Regions from separate parts of the Oceanobacillus sp. AG genome, predicted to be linked through region 1. Evidence: riboswitches for the same ligand, from Rfam matches in the RefSeq annotation. Region 1 holds a riboswitch; each other region holds the start of a gene.
The links. A riboswitch is a leader RNA that binds a small molecule or an ion and turns the genes downstream of it on or off. The one in region 1 is predicted to bind thiamine pyrophosphate.

Region 1 (4,952 bases):
CATTGTACCCCCTCCGACTTGCAGATTTTAACAAATCTTTTTACCGTCTGCCGGAGCAAACGAAATATAAACGCTTTTTATCGTATCGACCAAAGGATAAACAATTATTTAACAAAGAGAGAGCTGCGGAAAGAAGAGATGTTGATGAGTAGGGATTGTATATGAAAATTAATCTTCAAATACCAAAAGGTGAACAATTCCGTTCTTTCTATATGCTTTTTATTATTGCCTCCATGCAGCTGGGTGTTGGATTGATTGGAATCCCACGAATTGTCTTTATGGAAGCAGGGCATGACGCATGGATTTCGATACTCATTGCCTACCTCTATATTGCCCTGCTCCTTTTTGTCATGTTATATATATTGAGGCAATATGAAAATACGGATATCCTCGGCGTTCAGGCCGACCTATTTGGCTGTTTTATTTCAAAAGTGCTCGGAACGGTATACATCCTTTATTTTATATTCTATATCTTATCCACACTCGTAACCTATATCGAGATTATTAAGGTTTTTGTTTTACCGGATAGTAATGCATTCGTGCTGGGATGTATGCTTCTTATTATTGCTATCTATACGGTATTTGGCGGTCTAAAAGCAGTTGTTGGCGTCACCTTTCTCTTCTTTATGTTCTCTTCTTGGTTATTTGTTTTATTAATTCAACCAATTCGACAAATGGATTTTCTCAACTTTCTGCCTGTGATGGATAAAGATATAATGGATATTTTACGAGGCACAATTGCTGCGTCTTATACATTTACAGGATTTGAAATCTTGTTTTTTATCTATCCCTTTGTAGCAAATAAAAAAAAGATTGGTAAGCCTGTTTTCTTAGGACTATCCTATTTCACTTTCCTCGTCCTTCTTTCTACAAACATAGCGATTGGATTTTTAAGTCCAGCTCAATTGGAAAGAAGAATTTGGGTTGTATTAAACTTGTTTAAAATTCAAACCTCTCCTATCATCGAGCGGTTGGACTACGTTGTCATTGCAGAATGGATGATGGTTGCGATGCCAAAAGTGATTCTTCTTATGTGGTGCATAAGTTATATAGCGAAACGTATTTATAATCTTTCGAACGAAATTAGTGTTTACACAAGTGCAAGTATCCTTCTAATTCTGATCCCTTTTTTTAATGAGCATTTTATCATTCAGCGTTTGATTGATAATGTTAGCAGGGTATCCTATGGGATTGTATATATTTATCCCTTCCTTCTTTTGCCACTCGTTCTTTTAAAGAAAAAAATACGGAAGAAATAAGGAGGGTGAATACATGCGAACTGCTAAGTTAATACCGTTATTCATATTTATTGTATTTCTGCAGGCTTGTCTGGAAACAACACAAATTGAGAAGTTGGCAATCATTAATACACGCGGAGTTGATCTAATAGATGAAGGGGAAAAAAGAATGATTGAAACGACACTCGTTCCTTATATTTTTGATCCGAATGCTCCAGATATGACTAGTTTGTTGACTGGAAGGGGTCATACAATTAAACAAGCCCGTGTAGAAGCTGAAAAACAATCGCCCTATCCATTAGTCCCCGGAAAAATCAATATAGAATTTTACGGAAGAGAAGCAGCTGAATCGGGTATTCTTCCCTTTCTTAATACACTAGTTCGTGATGCAACTGTTTCTGACATTATGCAGCTAGCCGTAACCAATCAAACTGCAAGAGAAATTCTTGAAATAGAGCAACAAAGTGTAGAATTAAATCGAACAAAGTATTTACAAGACTTAATAAGTAAAGAGGTCGAAAAGGGTACTTTACCACCAATTACCTTACAGTTTTTCACGCGATTAGTGCAACAAGTCGGCATTGATCCGATACTTCCAGTAATAGACGTAGTGGATGGTAAACCTACACTAACTGGTGCAGCCGCTTTTCGGGCAGACCAGTATGTTGCTAGCATATCAGTAAAAGAATCATTCATGGCTAATTTATTGAGACAGCGTTTGAGAGGAACCCCAATTGATGTAGGCGTCCCTCGTGAAAATTATCTGGACGAGATAATTGCTTATAAAGGAGAACCGTCAGAAATTGAAGATTCGATTTATCTTTCTTTAATGCTTAATACAGGTAAAGGGAAAATAAAAATTGTCGACTCTGATTCGTTAGCGTTTAAGGCAGATATCACAATGAAACTGGAATTATTAGAAACCTCAATCCCAATGGACATTAAATCAGAAGATACTTCTCGGAAATTCGAACGTGATATAGAGAAATACTTTGTAAGAGAATATGAAAACCTATTCGCGAAACTTCAAGAAGTAAACTCAGATGCATTGGGTCTTGGGAGAAAGTATATCACTTCAAGAAAAGGAAGTAAGACGACTAACAAGGAATGGATGGAAAAATATCAAGATGCCAAAATAGAATTTGATATCGATGTGACAATTGTCAACTTTGGGGCGATTGATTAATAAGTGGACAGCTAAACCTTCATGGTTTAGCTGTCCGTCTTTTTATTTAACCGCCTTAAAGAAGAAGGAGTCAACCTTTATTACTATGCTCAAATAAGGAATTCGCACGCTATGTCGGACAGTTTATGCTCGATTTAATGCGTGATAACACCAACTGAAATCATTCCCCGTTTTGCTAACCGAATCCGTGCAATCCATTTATAAGCTTACCGGGTTGGAGAAATTGAGGTGGACAAGTATCCTAGTGAAGCCATAGAGAAAACTGGTTCTTGTCTATACCTTTTTTCAAAACATGTGACATTTATGAAAACTTTTGCTATGCTAGATTCGAACTAAATAATATGAAACTACTAGGGGTGCCCTAACTGGGCTGAGAGGAAAGTGTGTTTCCGACTCTTATCGACCTGATCTGGTTAATGCCAGCGTAGGGAAGTAGTGAGATTGTTCTCATAACTATTTTCTTGTGAAGCCAGGTCTAATCATGACCTGGCTTTTTAATTGGTTGATTTTACCCCTTAAGATTGGAGGTCAAGTATGAATAAAACCCGTCTCATCACGACGATGGCCGTCTTTATCGCAATTGGAACAATCAGCGCACAATTAATCTGGTTTCCTGCCGGTGTAGCCCGCGCTTATCCAGTACAGCATGCGATTAATGTCGTAGCCGCTGTCACCTTGGGACCCGGTCCGGCAGTCATTATTGCTTTCATGATCAGTCTATTACGCAATATGCTCGGACTAGGAACCTTATTAGCCTTCCCAGGTGCAATGGTCGGCGCTTTTCTTGCAGGGTTCCTGTATAAGCAAACCAAGAAGCAATCGCTCGCCGCATTAGGTGAAGGGATTGGCAGTGGGGTTATTGGTGCATTATTTGCAGTGCCATTTGCTTATGTATTTATGGGGACATCGGCCGGTGCATTTGTTTTCATCCCCCCATTCCTTGTAAGCAGTATATCTGGAGCAATTCTTGGACTGCTCGTTGTATCTAAAGTTTACACCAAGGGCTTAATAAAAAATTAAAATGAGTAAGTTGATGAAGGAGAATGTTCAATGAAGAATGTTGCATGTGCTCTAACGATAGCGGGTACGGACCCGAGCGGCGGTGCTGGAATTCACGCCGATCTGAAAACGTTTCAGGAATTGAAAACTTATGGGATGTCGGTTATCACCTCCATCGTGTCCCAAAACACGACAGGTGTTCAAGCTGTTTCCCACGTCTCTCTAGAAATGATCGAACAGCAACTAGACTCGATTATTTCTGATATGCCTATCCATGCATTTAAAACAGGGATGATTGCCAATCAGGATATGATGAAAATGATTTATAATAAAATTAAGCATTTGGATGCACCTTATGTTATGGACCCGGTCATGGTTGCCACAAGCGGTGACACATTGATTGAACGCGATTCCCGTAATTATTTGCGGAAGAATTTGCTCCCTCTTACAACAATTGTAACTCCAAATATTCCAGAAACAGAATATCTAATAGATGAAAAAGTTGAAACCGATGAGGACATGAAGCAGGCTGCCGAAATGCTTGTGAAAAATTTTGGCGCGAAAGCTGCACTAGTTAAAGGCGGTCACCGCGAAGGCGATGCGGTTGATTTCCTTTATGATGGTTCAAGGATCCATAGCTTTTCGGCTCCCCGAATAAATACAAATAATACACATGGTACAGGTTGTACGTATGCAGCAGCGATAACTGCTAATCTAAGCCAAGGCCTCCCTCTTAACATTGCGGTTAAACAGGCAAAACATTATGTAACGCTCGCGATCAAGTATTCTTTGGACTTAGGAGCTGGTAGCGGACCGACAAATCATTGGGCACCGCGTATCCATACAAATAATTTAACGACAACTGAGGTGGAGTAACGATGTCATCATTTAATCCATTAAGCTTAAGGAAATATTTCATTATGGGAAGTCAAAATGTTAAAGGTAATCCCGTTGCTGTTCTGGAGCAAGCTATACAAGCTGGAATTACAATTTTCCAATTTCGGGAAAAAGGCCCAGGCTCCCTTTCAGGAGATAGTAAAATTAAGTTAGGAAAAGAATTGCGGACAGTTTGTAGCGTACATCAAATTCCATTTATTGTTAATGATGATGTAGAATTAGTAGACAAATTAGATGCAGATGGGATACATGTCGGGCAAGATGATCAATCGGTGAAAGAATTACGGGAGATGTTTCCTAATAAAATCATTGGATTATCTGTTTCAAATCAGGACGAATTAAATAATAGTGCGCTAGAATATATTGATTATATAGGTGCTGGTCCAGTGTTCCTTACTACAACGAAAGTGGATGCAAAATCTAGTGTCGGGTTGGATTGGATCCGTTTCTTGCGTGCAGAATTCCCTGAGTTTCCGATAGTCGGAATCGGTGGGATTAATACAACAAATGCGAGCTCAGTATTAAAAGCTGGAGCTGATGGTGTTTCTTTCATATCCGCTGTAACGAGAGCAGAAGATATAAAAGAAGCAGTAAGTAAATTATAATATTCTTATTTTTTGTTCGCTATGGCA
Region 2 (4,952 bases), on a different contig from region 1:
GATAACTCGTAGATTTTTCGATTTTGAAAACCATTCATTCCAACGGCAGACAACACCTCCGAAATGCGCTCAGGCATTTCGGAAGGGGCAATTTTTCTGTTTTCCAATGTAAAAGCAAGTTCATCCTCTACGGTAATCATGCAAAATTGACTTTCCGGATCTTGAAAGACAATCCCGATCTTCTGATTGAGCTCTCCTTTTTGATAGTCTTGTATATTTTTCCCCCGGTGAAAGATGTCGCCGGAAGAAATGCCTTCTACTGTATCGGGATATAACCCATTTAGGCATAGAGCTAGACTGCTTTTCCCTGAACCGCTTGCTCCAATAAGGAGGGTCGTCTCATGATCTCTTAAGGAAAAGTGCAGTTCATTGAGTAATGGTTTATCCGAATTTTCATAGCCGAATGAGAAATTGTCCACATAAAGTAATGGATTAGGCTGCGTCTTTTTCACGTTTTTTCTGTATCTCCTTTCCTAAGGCATAGCCGCGAAGGACCCCAGTTTTTGCTAATTTGTCACTCAACCATTTCCCTAGGACACCCGCGAGAAGGGCACCACTGATGATGCGAACAGCTAACATCGCTATAAGTAATGCAGGGGCTAACGCGATATTTCCGGATGAAAATAAATTCCAAGTGAAACTGAAAACGGCTGCAAAGACACCGGAAAGAATTAAAATGCGTAAACGATAATCCTTCCATTTTGTTATTGCGAAGGCAAACTCTGCTCCTAAGCCTTGAATTGCAGCTGCTAGAATAAGTCCGGGTCCCGCGGCAGTTCCCAATAATACTTCGGTAACTCCTGCGATAAGTTCAGCTGTAAAGGCAACCCCCGGCTTCCGAATGATATAAGCTGCAACGATGGAAACAATGAACCAAATGCCAAAAATAATTTCATACCCAAACGGTGCGAGACCAAATGGAGCAAGAATATTACGAATACCTTGACCAACAAGAAAGAATGCTAAGTAAATGATCCCGAAGACGACACCTAATATCGACATGAGAACAATTTCTTTTAATTTCCAATGCTTTGTCATTTCACTTCTCCCTAGGTTTATTTTGTAGGACTGTTGGCGGAAAGGCTAAATGTCATGGTGACATGAGAGACTTTTTCTTGGACGAGTTCAAAGGATTCATGTAATGCATTGAAGATATCATGAACGTCTCCGTCTAATCTTGTTGCATAATGTGTAGAAGTAACCGTGACATTACGATGCTTTGATAGATTGATTTGTTCATAGATTTTATCCATGTAATCTTCATGCCCCATTGGATAAAGGGAAAATTTACAACCGGCGATTTGGAGGATCGCTTTCGCTTTTTCTTCGTTCAATGGTATGTCTGTTTCATCCATATACGCGTCAGCTTCCGTGTCACCAGGACAGCCGATGGAGAACGTACCATTCATAGCAACATGCTCCCCAGTATTCGCTGCATGTAGGAAGATTGCTTTTGCAACATCGAAAACATGGATCATTTTTCCGCGGATACACGTACTGACATCATCCGTTTCCTTCCAAACCTTGGAGGTATCAACCTCACTTAATGTTGATAGAATAATATCAACAAAATTATCACTCATCGGGTGCAGACTAAATTGACAACCTACAATACGACTAGTTCCACAATTGTTACGCATTCCAATCTCCTCCTATTGATAATAAAAAAACTGCATTCCTAAGGGGAATGCAGTTTACACATTAATTTTAACAACATAATATTCGTAAACTGCACTTCCCCACGCTAGTATTATCTAGATCGGGTAGTAAGGGTCGGATTAATCCTCTCAGCCACATGACGCAGCTCCCCTAGTGCTTATGTTTTGATATGCAGTTATTCTAATTCCAGATTGTATACATGTTTCGGTATTTTGTAAAGTATTTAATCAATTTTAATATCCGGTTTCTTCCAAAATATAGTGATAAGGAGACAGACGACAATAACGATCGAGCTGAAAACAAACGGATAATTGATATCTATATCAAATAAAACCCCACCAACTACTGGACCAAATACATTAGCAAGGGACGTGAAGAATGAGTTCATGCCGCCAACAAAACCTTGCTCATTCCCGGCGATTTTTGATAAATAGTTGGTAACAGCTGGACGAATCAGGTCAAACCCAATAAATACCGTGAAGGTTACCGCCATTACTTGCCAATAAGAATTAGCGAGTGTCATGGCAAAGACCAGCATAGCAGAAATGGCGAGCGACCAGCGAATAATATTGATTTCTCCGATCAACTTTGTTAACCAATCGAACAATACAACCTGGAAAATCGCTCCGATAATCGCACCACCTGTAATGGCAATCGCAATGTCAGAAGGAGTGAATCCGTGCTTATGATCAGTATAAAGGCTGAAGAAAGAATCAAACGCGGCAAGACCGAATGTTGAAATTAAAATAACAATAAAAGCGATGAAAAACATCGGCATAAACACTTTCCTCAAGCCACTTTTGCCGAGTTCTTCGGTCATATCAGCCATATCGTCTGTTTTCGACTTCGGCTCTTTTAAGGATAAAATCGAAACGAAAGCAACAATTAAACCACACGCCGCAGCAGAGAAGAACGGTACACGCGTACCAATCTCTGCTAAGAAGCCACCAATTCCTGGTCCGATAATAAATCCGGTACTAATCATCGCTGACATATAGCCGAGTGCTTTAGGCCGCGTTTTCAGCGTCGTAATATCCGCGATAAATGCGGTAACAGCAGGCATGATGAATGCGGCACTTATTCCTCCGAGAATTCGTGAGGCGAACAATACTTCAATTGTTTTACCAAGACCAAATAAAAACTCGGAAAAACTGAAGATAAAAAGACCAATGACAATCATGCGTTTACGCCCATATTTATCAACTGCTTTTCCAGCCAAGGGCGAGAAAATCAATTGAGCTAAAGCGAATGCAGCCGTTAAATAACCGACAACAGTACCACTGATGCCGAGTTCATTCATAATAGTTGGCAGAACCGGTATAACAAGTCCAATTCCTAAAAATACAAAGAATATATTTGTAAGCAGAAGCGTCAATGTCCAATCTTTCTTTTTCATAGCTTTTTCTCCTAGGTGATATGATATTCTGTACTAAACATAGAAATTTTACTCTGATTCGATGAGAGATGCAAGCATATATTACTATTTATTATAACTTAATTTTCGCAACCTGAAACAATTTAAGCAAGCTAGCAATTGTAGTAATCATCTCTCGTTTTATTCTCCCATTTTGCGCATTATGTATGCTCGATAGGATGGCTGAACTGCTTTGACTTTTACAAATGCGACAGTTGCTTGCGTTAATATCTTAATAAAGTGAAACTTCATTCAGCGGGGGGGGGGTCCTTCTCCTCCACTGAATGTTAGTTGAACAGAATCAGGGATTTACGGACTGTATATCGCCCGCCTGAACATTTTGGTTTTCCCTCATGTTTAGAGATGGGGGTATTACAGACTGTTAATACGTGATAAAAAGGATGTTGGATGAATGATTTATATCTATATTGGACTTGCCGGAGCATTCGGAGCGATGCTGCGGTATAGTATAGGAATTCTAATTATGACAGAACATGTTTTTCCCTATGCGACGTTATTGGTTAATTTGATAGGGAGCTTTTTACTTGCGTGGCTGACTTACGGACTGTTTAAAAGGATTCATCTGGATGAAAAGCTGAAAACAGCGATAACAACGGGTTTTGTCGGCTCGTTCACTACATTCTCCGCTGTCAGTGTGGAAACGGTTGAGTTGTTCCAAAATCAGTCGATGTTACTTGGGTGCGTCTATGTTTTTGTGAGTTTGGTTGGAGGGCTTGGTATGTGTGAAGTTGGTTTTCGGGTTAGTAGGGGAGTTGGAGAGAAATGAACTGGCTGCAATTATTGCTCGTTGGCATTGGCGGGTTCTTCGGTGCGATTGCACGTTATATGATTTCAAGAAAATTGAACAATCCGGAAAAAGCTATACCGGTGGGTACACTCCTCGTCAATCTGACAGGGGCATTCATGCTCGGGTTTCTTATGGGGACTGGGGTGGACGCGCTATTACTTCTCCTATTAGGAACAGGTTTCTTAGGTGCCTTTACGACATTTTCAACGTTGAAACTCGAGATGAGTTCGTTGTGGAGAAGGGGGGATAGACGGGAGTTTTTCTTTTACGCGGTTGTAACGTATGTTTTTGGAATAGCATTGGCATTTCTAGGGGGTATTATTGGCGTTATTTTTAGAAGTATTGTAATTATGAATTAAAAGTGCTATTCTATCCTAAATATTTATTTGAAAAAGGGGGCGTATGGAATGCAAGCGATTCAGTTTCCAATACTTGAAAAAGAAGCGACAATCGGCGTTACAGCTCCGTCGTCAGGTGTGTCACTGGAATTACATGAATTAATCCACAAAGCTAGGAAGCGGTTAGAAGGAAAAGGGTATCGCATGCAAATTGGAAAGACGGTTTGGAATCAAGATAAAGCGAAGGCGGCACCAGCATTGGAGAGAGCGGCTGAATTTAATAGATTAATGGATGATGAAGCTGTTCAATTGATATTCCCTCCTTGGGGCGGGGAACTTCTGATTGAAATGCTCGAACACGTGAATTTTGAAAAAATCCAATCAAAGTGGATACTAGGTTATTCGGACACGAGCTTGTTATTACTCGCCATTACGTTGAAAACCGGAATTGCAACTGCACATGGCACGAATCTTATAGATGTAAGAGGAGAATCCTCTGATCCGACTACGGCTATGTGGGAGCAGGTATTATCAACGAAGCAGGGGAACTCTGTTGTTCAATATTCTTCTCGGAAATATCAAAAAGAATGGCAATTTGATAATCCGACGCCCCATATCTTTAATTTAACGGAACCAACAAGGTGGAAGAGTGTTACAGAGGAAAGCGTAAAAATGGAAGGGCGTCTTCTAGGTGGTTGTATTGATGTAATCAGACATCTGATTGGGACAGAAT
Region 3 (4,952 bases), on a different contig from region 1:
ACTTGCTTTTTGAAATTAAGAATTATTTGCTAGTGAAGAAGAAAGTGATGCGGCAACGCGAACCTTTTTCTAATCGCGCAGGTGTACGAGTGTAAAGTCTAAGTAAAAAACAAAGAACAAGATTGAATTTGGAGGAAATGAATCATGAAATTGACAGAGATCACCATCCGCCATTTACAAATGAAATTAAAATCTCCTTTTGCAACAAGTTTCGGAACGCTAGAAAATCGTGACTTTCTACTGCTAGAGGCAAAAGACGAAAGTGGAACGATTGGTTGGGGAGAATCGGTCGCCTTCCGTGCCCCCTGGTACACCGAAGAAACGATGATGACGAACTGGCATATGCTTGAGGATTTTCTTATTCCACTCCTCCTCAATAAAGAATTGCAGCACCCGGATGAAGTGCGTGACACTTTTTCCCCCATCCGGAAAAATAATATGGCAAAATCCGCGATTGAAGGTGCAGTTTGGGATATCTATGCCCAGCAAACGAACCAATCTCTTGCAGCGGCACTTGGCGGGAAGAGTGAACAGATTGAGGTTGGCATCAGTATTGGCATTCAGCCTACTACCGATGACTTGATCCAATTGGTTCATGGATATGTGAAAGAAGGCTATAAGCGTATGAAAGTGAAAATCAAGCCTGGTAAAGATGTCGAAGTAATCCGGGCGTTACGCGAACACTTCCCTGATTTGCCGATTATGGCAGATGCTAATTCAGCTTATTCATTAAAGGATCTTGATACGTTAAAACAACTTGATGAATTTAATCTCATGATGATTGAACAACCACTCGCTTCTGAAGATATTATCGACCATGCCAAGCTGCAAAAAGAGCTGGAAACACCGATTTGCTTAGATGAAAGCATCAATTCGTTGGAAGATGCACGAAAAGCGGTGGAACTCGGAAGTACGAAAGTTATAAACGTGAAGATTGGCCGTGTTGGCGGATTATCTGAAGCGAAAAAAATCCATGATTACTGTGCGGAGAAAGGTATCTCTGTCTGGTGCGGCGGGATGCTTGAATCTGGAATTGGCCGGGCCCATAATATTGCGCTAACATCACTGCCGAATTTCACCTTGCCTGGTGACACATCCGGCTCCGACCGCTATTGGGAAAAAGATATTATCGCACCAGAAGTTATCGCGAATAACGGTTATATTACAGTTCCTAAGAAAGCTGGCATCGGTTATGAAATCGACCGGGAAGCAGTTGATGCATTCACGGTCAGTAAGAAACATTATCGTTAAATTGAGAGCGAACGTTTTTCTTGTCGGTATTTAGGGAACGATTGAATATAGGTAATTTCGGTTCCCCATATATTCGACAACAATGAAAAAGGAGTGTTTCCTAAGTGACGACGTATAATAAACTTGTCCGCGACGGTATTCCGGCAATATTGGAACAAAACGGTCAAGCCTTCAATACCGAAACCCTTAACCAGGATCGTTATATTATGGAGCTAAAAAAGAAACTGAATGAAGAAGTGATGGAATATCAAGATGCAGCAAATGACGAAGATGCATTAGAGGAACTTGCCGATATCCTCGAAGTCATGCAGGCCCTTGTCGGTATCCACGACACCACGATGGAAGAGGTAGAAAAACGTCGGGCCAAAAAGGCAGAGGAATATGGCGGGTTTGAAGAGAAGATTTATTTGGTTGATGTAGAGGAGAAATAGCGATGAGGTACTTAGACTTTCCCTAAGTGCCTCATTTTAACATGCCTTTTTTCCGGACTGCTCGAGCTTCCTCGCCCGGACATTCCCCTTATATATAAATTTCCCTGTCCAAAGAAAAGCACCAGTATCGCAAGCAAACCTGTACCAGTCAGAAAAGAGATGAGTGCACCTTCAATCGTCCCAATTCTCCGACCCAGTGAGGCGTTGACGGACGATTGACTGCCTACTAAAAGCCCACCCATCATCATACTTATTTGATTTACCAACTAAACTAAATGTCATTTCATTAATACCCAACCTCAACGACTGCATTCACAATATACATTAAATCATTTTCATCCTGTTGATCTTCAAGGAAAATACCGCTCGTTGTCGCCATACCTCCAGCAACGGTTTCTACCGTTACCGTTCCATAAGGAAGCAAACTTTTAATTTTTTCATGGTCAAGCTTTTCCTCGTCTTTTGGCACAGCGAGCTTAACGTTCACCCGCATATTGTTCAAGTCTTGACTTGGCAGCATTTTCCTTATTCCTGGCATGGAATTATAATGGATAGCATCCATAATCGCACGTTCGGCAGCTACATTTATGTCCTGGCCGTGGAGATCAATTCCCATTCCTGCTTCGATAAATAGAATTTCTTTCAATTATATTTCCCCTTTCCATTGTTTTTTTACTTCCACTGCGTGAACAACTTCTGCAAATGTTCCTTGGAGTAACTCTAATGCGTCGTGATGTAGTTTTTCATTATCCGAGACGACACAATTAGAGGGAACCGTTACGAAAAAATCTCTCATAGAAGCATCACGAGCAGTCGTGTCAATACACACATTCGTGTAAGCTCCAATAATCGTAAGGTGTCTTATACCATTTGAGCGTAATAAAAGCTCAAGATTTGTATGGACAAACGCGCTATACCGATGTTTTACGACAACTTTTTCTCCTGGAAGCGGAGTGAAATACTCATGAATTTCCGCTCCCCAGCTTCCAGGTTCACAGTAGGATAAATTACTTTTCTGATTGCTTCGGCCAAATCGTTCATTTGCAGAAGGGGATTCCGTCCAAGCACTATGTTCCGAGATCACATGAATCACTGGAATCTCACATTCTCGTGCTGCTTCTAGCAAATCCTTCATCTGTTTCATTTTTTCATAAAAAGCATGAATATCTTTCCCGCGTTTACCTGCAGTGCCTTCCGGATGGCAAAAATCATTTTGTAAATCGACTAGAAGTAGAGCTATGTTCCCGTTTGTTGTATTCATTCTAAATCTCTTGTAGCTTTTTATACGTATTCACCGTCTCCTGATCAAGCAGATAAAGCTGATCAAGTAAAGCAGGGATGAACGTGCCCGGCCCTTCCGCCTTTTTCATCGCAAGTTCCGCAGTTATCCCGTAAGCTGCAGTCACTTCCACACTTGCCTCATACAAGTCTTCGGCAACACTTAAATAAGGCCCAACGAGAGACGAAAGCAGGCACCCGCTTGCCGTAATATTTTGTAGCATGGTATGCCCATTATTACAAAGACTCATGCGCGTTCCGTCTGTAATGACGTCTGTTTTCCCTGTTGCAATAACAACCGTATCATATTCTTTCGCTACTGTTTGAGCAATTTTCGGATCAATCGATTCAACCGTAGAGTCAGGGCTTTTCATAATATCAAGCGCTCCGCCAAGTACGGAAATTTCCCCAGCATTCGCTCGGATAGCAGCGAATTTCACCTTTTCCAATAATTCATTAATCACTTTCGTACGGAATTTTGTTCCCCCTGCTGCGATGGGATCAAGAATGACTGGAATTCCTTTTTCATTCGCTTTAAGGCCAGCAAGCAGCATCGCCTCGGCCCGATCCTCGGTTAAAGTTCCGAGATTCAATACGACAGCATCCGCATGACTCGCATTCTCCTCCGCCTCTTTTGGTGTATTCGACATGGCTGGAGACGCACCAATCGCAATTAAACCATTTGCCGCAAAATTTGTCGCAACCTCATTCGTGATGTTATAGATAAACGGACTTTTTTCTCGAATTTTAGCAATATAGTTCATGTAAACTTCCTCCTTTTTAGTAAATTGAAATAGATTAAGGGCGAGGTAGTTTTTAAAAAAGAAAAACCACCCCGGGAATTGGAGTGGTTATTAATACAATTTAAGTATGTATACCAACTCCACTTTCCTACGCTAGTATGAACTAGATCAGGTTCAAAGGGATTAAGAAAAAGTCTTATCTCAGCCGACTGGCACCCCTAGTGGAAAAATATCTATTCTTTATGACTAGTCTATCTTATTTTTAATATAAAAGAAAGGGTTTGCGTGCGTGCACCCAAACCCTTTCTTTTATATTAAAAACCACCATATGGCACGAATCCGGGACCGTACTGCCAAAATCCCGGGCCGGGTCCGAAGCCAAGACCGTAACCAAATCCGGCCCCTGGACCGAACCCAGGACCGTATCCCGGTCCAAAGCCAAAACCTGGTCCTCCAGCGATTAAACTGCCACCTAAAAATCCTAGTCCTGCTCCTATTAATCCAGCTGCAAGCGGATCAATACCGCCACCTGGCCCAAACGGACCCGGCGGACGAGCCCGGTGCATTTCTGGATATGGTAATGGCGAATGATGCATCGGTACATGATTTACAAATCCATGCATGTATATGCTCCTTTTCAAGAAAAATTTTATCCTGTTCTTTCCCTTCCCTACAGCCTATGGCAGAGTACAGGAAACCGCACTAGACAAATCCCTATTTTTGACATGAAATTTGGGTCGGAAAACGAGATGAATCCTTTTTCTCAGGTGACTATGCATTCAGAATATCGAAAATACAAATTCCGTGAGCAACATGACAGTATTCCGGACATATAGAAGGTTATCAATCCCTATTGACCAGCTCATTTCGCCTAAGAGGAGCTATCAACGTCAGGATGTTAAGATTCCTAAATACCCCACTTCCCGCTTAAGACTTGCTCGGAAAAATGGTGTAAGACCACGAATAAATGAAATCAATAATAAAAACAATCCCCCAAACCATTGAAATGTTATACATCATTTCATTTGCATAAGGTGATGCCAAGTAATTGTCATCACCAATCCACGAAAGATCAGTCAGGTAATTCATCGCCTGATTGAGATCCTTTATTCCATAGCTCCAGAAAACAATCTGGACGGCTGCGAATATAAGTAAATGGAAAATGGAGCTGTATCGATTGATTTTGGCAATATATTTCGGGTCTTTTTGTCTCCTGATGATTTCTTTATCCCTTTCAGTAAGTAAGTCG
Region 4 (4,952 bases), on a different contig from region 1:
CAGCTGACGATTCTCAGTTTAAATGAAGAAGTAGCGATAGGCCTTGGACAAAATATTTTCAAAGTTAAAATCCTGCTCTTTATCGCCATTATTATCCTTGCAGGCGCATCCGTTGCCCTGGTTGGGAATATGACGTTTATTGGACTGATGATCCCGCATATCGTCCGAGCAATCGTTGGGACGGATTATCGGTTTATTTTACCAATGGCTGCGATTGCAGGGGCTACGTTCATGCTGTTCGCTGATACGGTTGGGCGTACGTTGAATGCACCATTTGAAACGCCTGTTGTCGCTATCATCTCTGTGATCGGCTTACCATTTTTCCTCCTCATCGTTCGTAAAGGAGGAAAAGCATTCGTATGATACATCCGGCATTAATTAATAAACAGCGCATCATTTTAGTTATTTCACTATTACTTATTATAACGACGGTTATAATAAGCATGGGCATCGGTTCATCCAGCTTAACCTTTGACCGACTCATTCAGACGCTTCTCGGATCTGGCAGTAGAAATGAGGAATTCATCTTATATTCGATTCGCTTGCCACGGATATTGATTACCCTTCTAGCTGGGATGGCACTCGCTCTGTCTGGATCAATCCTGCAAGGAATTACGAGAAATGATTTGGCTGATCCTGGTATTATCGGAATTAATTCCGGTGCGGGAGTCGCCATTGCCGTTTTCTTTTTATTTTTTCCGATTGAAGCTGGACGCTTTGTTTATATGATTCCAGTTGTTGGATTTCTCGGCGCATTTATCACTGGTTTCCTTATTTATCTATTTGCTTATAGTAAAAAAAGTGGCTTGCAGCCTGTAAATCTCGTGCTCATCGGAATCGGATTTTCTGCGGCACTGTCAGGTGCGATGATTGTGATTATTTCCTCTGCCGAGCGGGAGAAAGTAGATTTTATCGCCAAATGGATCGCAGGGAATATCTGGGGAACCGACTGGCCATTTATTGTGGCTCTCCTTCCCTGGCTTGTCGTTTTGATTCCATTTACTTTATATAAAGCGAACCGGTTGAACCTGCTTGGGTTAAGTGAACCTGTTGCAGTTGGTGTTGGGGTTTCCATTGAGAGAGAACGCGTCACGCTACTTTTAACAGCTGTTGCATTAGCAGCTGCTGCCGTTTCTGTCACAGGGGGGATCAGCTTTATCGGACTGATTGCACCACATCTTGCGAAATCCCTAGTCGGACCGAGGAATCAATTGTTTATCCCGGTTGCGATTTTACTTGGTGGCTGGTTGCTGTTGGTTGCGGATACAGTTGGAAGAAATTTGATTGATACAACGATTCCGGCTGGAATTATGGTTGCTTTGATTGGTGCGCCATATTTTGTTTATTTGTTGGTGAGGGATTGAGGATGAAACGATTAAAATAAAAAATGGCTGCAAATGGATAACGATTTGCAGTCATTTCATCTTCAATTATTCCACACCAGGATGATTCCCGGAAAAACCCAAACAGTATGATGAAGATATAAACTCCAATGATTATAATGAGGAACATATAAGAGATAACGAACCGATCCGATTTTTATCGATTTCAGTTAGAAGACTTAGAGAAAGAAACATCCGTAATTAGAAGGATTGCACCTGTTGCACAACCTCCTTATAAATCTTTACTTTTGGAAAAAACTGACTTCTATATTATCTATATGTCTGACTAAATAGCAAAACAGCATCGGATTTTAACTACCAATGCTGTTTTAATTATTTATATTTGGAACTATGAACGAGTCTAGCATAGATGACTAGATACTCACACTTCAAAAAGATTTAACATAGTAGTCCGTAATAATGGGAAATGCAAGAAGTGCACGAACGAAATTGTCACAATCCCAGATCAGTTAATATACTCTCCATTTTTTCACTTCTGCAAAAATATGAAATTCACCCATTAGATATTTCAATTCGCTTTTAGAACCTTATATGAGACTGTTTCACGAATTTAGAGCTGTTTTATCTAATAGAACCCTGCTATAAGACAGATTCAAATCCTTTAAGTCTCATAATTCATAACTGCTGAGCATACCACTTTTTCATTGATGGACATCGTTCCTTTTACGATTTTGTTTTCCTTTGATTCGTCCACTCATAGATAAATTGAATCATTGTTTTCGTAAATTGAAGAAGTTGTTGAATAGAAACCTCCTCATTGACCGCATGTGCATGCCTGAACTCACCCGGTCCATAAATCGCTGCCGGTATCCCCATATGCCCAAACCATCCTCCATCGGTAACAGAAGGGGAAACATCGATGACCACCTTACTATCGTGTACCATTTCATGAGACGCGGCTAGCGCATGAACCGCAGTATAATTCTTATCGACTTCTAATGATGGGAAGATTTCCCCGCGTTCTTCAATCATCGAAGTTCCACCCCATTCAAAAGTAGGCGGATGATGGCACAACCAAGGATCTGCTTTGGCAATGCGAAGAATATAGTCTTCTATTTCTTTACTCACTTGTTCATGCGTCTCATTCGGATAATAATGCACCGTGATCCATAAACGACACTCATCAGCAATAAATGCCGCATGGCGTCCCCCTTCAATTACAGCAGGATTAATCGTATTCGTTCCCGCCGGATATCCTTCATACTGTTTCGTTACAGCCCAATAGCGCTCCAGCTCTTGTAAGCCTTCTATAACTTTCATCATCTTTTCAATTGCACTCGCTTCAGGCAGACCACCGCCAGCATGTATCATGTTCCTTCTCATCGCATCATGAAACGTACGCGGATTTTTTACCGTAATCCACCCAGTTATTACACCGCCTTGACCTTGGATATGTAAATCACTCGTATCTACTACAAGCGCAAAGTCTGCATTATACCCTCGCTCGCAACATTGCAACGTACCCGCCTCACCAACTTCTTCACCTATAACAGATTGGAAAATCAGATCTCCTGGCAATTCGATATCCGCTTCATTCAATAGTTTCGTTGCGAATAATGCACTAGCAAGCCCGCCCTTCATATCAGCGGCTCCTCGACCAATAATCCGATCTTCTTCGATAATCGGCTCGAATGGATTCGTTTTCCACACTTCATCTTCACGAGCCTCAGCTACATCAATATGACCATTGATGATGAGACTATTATGTGTAGTAGATTTTATTCCCTTTTTCACACCAACAACATTCGGGTCATTTGGATACACGTCCCACATGTCGATTTCAAAGCCCATTCGATGTAAATAATCAGCGATAAAATTCTGTGCATCTTTCGTATTCCGAGCAGGAGGCGCAGATGTATTATATTCAATGAGCTTTGATAATAAATCAATTAATTCCATTTTTCTTGCGTCGACTTGCTTTAATAAGTGTTCAACCGTTATATCCATTAGATAACTCCCTCTCTAATTTATTTTAATAGACAACTAGTCATTCACCTCCCTAAACAAAAAAACCACTCCTAGAAAATAGAAGTGGTTAGAATAAGACACAAATTAGTTACATGAAAAAACATGTTCTTCAATCTGTTCTATTCACCGCTTCCTTACGCTAGTTCAAACTAGATCAAGTTCAAGGGTTGAGGATTACCTCTCTCAGTTTTTCAGTAAAACACCCCTAGTGGTGATTAAATATGAGTTTTTCAGACATTAAGTTTAGTATGTCATATTGATTGTTAAACTGCAACCTCTGTTTGATGTACTCTCTTCTATTTTGATTTCTTATGATAAAACGAAATGTATGCAGGACTATTTAGCTCATTTTTTATCATAATTAATTATCATTAATTAAAAATAAAATTTCAGTTATACTAAAAAAAAGATTCGACGGTAAGTAAGAAAAACCCTCTAATACAGGCATATTCAAGTGTCTTATTAGGGGGTTTTATTTAGATTACATATATAGCGTCATCATGTTGAAATTACTCTTCAAAAAAAGAAAACAGCTTAAAGTGTATGTCAGCAACATTATATTTGCATCTATAAACAAACATGTCTATTTTAGTTATAAAAGTATCCCCTTGTCCGGTTTTTGGTTTTACTTAACTAGCATTGAGCTACCATAATGACTCGCGGGCAAACGATCAGATATGGTACCTCAAATTCAAAAACTAATGATGAAAGCGCTAATCGGAGCTACATTAGCAAATCTTCTGAACGGCGCCATTGTTGCAATGCTTATTTTCTAATAAATCTATACTTGAATACCAGAAAGAATATTATTTAGGATGTTTGCTTCAAGCGAATAACAATGATTGATGTATGTTTGTTTGAATGATATCCTATTTAATATTGGAATATAGATTGAAAGAAGGTCTTTCATGAAGAATACAGATCATGCTATCAATAAAGGTCCTTTTAATTTACAGAACCTTATTTTAACAATTGGAATTATATTCGTAGCTTTTAACTTACGGCCTGCTATTACGTCAATCGGTCCTTTAATTCGTTTAATCAGAGATGACGTTGATATTACGAATGGAACGGCAGGGTTATTGACAAGCTTACCCCTGATTACATTTGCCATTGTATCACCAATTGTTCCAAAGTTATCTAGAAAATTAACAAGCGAAATTGCATTAATCATTGGTTTACTTTTAATCATTATCGGTATTCTAATTCGCTCTTTCGCAATTCTTACCCCGTTATTGCTAGGAACACTTATTATTGGTTCGGGTATTGCAATATGTAATGTCTTATTACCAGGAATAATTAAGGATAATTTCCCGTTGAAGGTTGCACTCATGACAGGTGTTTACTCAACAGCTATGAATATATTTGCAGCCTCTGCTTCAGGGTTAAGTTATCCATTTACAAAAATGTTAAATGGAAATTGGCAATTATCTCTGCAAATCTGGATGATACCTGCAATCCTAGCTGTCCTTATTTGGATATATATAACAAGAAAAAATACAGTAAACAATGAAGGAAAACAGATACAACTAGAAAGTAATAATTCGGCTAATAATCGAATGTGGGGTTCCGCCTTGGCAT

Region 2: another riboswitch for thiamine pyrophosphate. It lies ahead of GN217_RS12700 (YkoF family thiamine/hydroxymethylpyrimidine-binding protein); the one in region 1 lies ahead of thiW (energy coupling factor transporter S component ThiW).
Region 3: another riboswitch for thiamine pyrophosphate. It lies ahead of thiM (hydroxyethylthiazole kinase); the one in region 1 lies ahead of thiW (energy coupling factor transporter S component ThiW).
Region 4: another riboswitch for thiamine pyrophosphate. It lies ahead of GN217_RS14300 (acetylornithine deacetylase); the one in region 1 lies ahead of thiW (energy coupling factor transporter S component ThiW).

What each region holds. Positions count from the first base shown of each region.
Region 1 covers NZ_WOWT01000015.1:75,033-79,984, reverse strand. Annotated here, with positions in the region: gene GN217_RS09755 (spore germination protein) at 1-152, shown strand, start outside; gene GN217_RS09750 (GerAB/ArcD/ProY family transporter) at 162-1,259, shown strand; gene GN217_RS09745 (Ger(x)C family spore germination protein) at 1,273-2,424, shown strand; TPP riboswitch at 2,767-2,872, shown strand; gene thiW (energy coupling factor transporter S component ThiW) at 2,959-3,444, shown strand; gene thiD (bifunctional hydroxymethylpyrimidine kinase/phosphomethylpyrimidine kinase) at 3,475-4,299, shown strand; gene thiE (thiamine phosphate synthase) at 4,302-4,925, shown strand.
Region 2 covers NZ_WOWT01000023.1:2,091-7,042, forward strand. Annotated here, with positions in the region: gene GN217_RS12690 (ABC transporter ATP-binding protein) at 1-452, opposite strand, end outside; gene GN217_RS12695 (ECF transporter S component) at 433-1,038, opposite strand; gene GN217_RS12700 (YkoF family thiamine/hydroxymethylpyrimidine-binding protein) at 1,056-1,640, opposite strand; TPP riboswitch at 1,720-1,821, opposite strand; gene norA (multidrug efflux MFS transporter NorA) at 1,883-3,055, opposite strand; gene crcB (fluoride efflux transporter CrcB) at 3,486-3,860, shown strand; gene crcB (fluoride efflux transporter CrcB) at 3,857-4,240, shown strand; gene GN217_RS12720 (S66 family peptidase) at 4,289-4,952, shown strand, end outside.
Region 3 covers NZ_WOWT01000012.1:27,295-32,246, reverse strand. Annotated here, with positions in the region: gene GN217_RS08020 (aromatic acid exporter family protein) at 1-95, shown strand, start outside; gene menC (o-succinylbenzoate synthase) at 145-1,251, shown strand; gene GN217_RS08010 (nucleoside triphosphate pyrophosphohydrolase) at 1,356-1,682, shown strand; gene GN217_RS08005 (DMT family transporter) at 1,694-1,930, opposite strand; gene GN217_RS08000 (Lin0512 family protein) at 1,969-2,328, opposite strand; gene GN217_RS07995 (cysteine hydrolase family protein) at 2,329-2,943, opposite strand; gene thiM (hydroxyethylthiazole kinase) at 2,945-3,724, opposite strand; TPP riboswitch at 3,832-3,933, opposite strand; gene GN217_RS07985 (hypothetical protein) at 4,018-4,326, opposite strand; gene GN217_RS07980 (hypothetical protein) at 4,631-4,952, opposite strand, start outside.
Region 4 covers NZ_WOWT01000027.1:44,904-49,855, reverse strand. Annotated here, with positions in the region: gene GN217_RS14310 (FecCD family ABC transporter permease) at 1-363, shown strand, start outside; gene GN217_RS14305 (FecCD family ABC transporter permease) at 360-1,364, shown strand; gene GN217_RS14300 (acetylornithine deacetylase) at 2,067-3,350, opposite strand; TPP riboswitch at 3,486-3,588, opposite strand; gene GN217_RS14295 (CynX/NimT family MFS transporter) at 4,280-4,952, shown strand, end outside.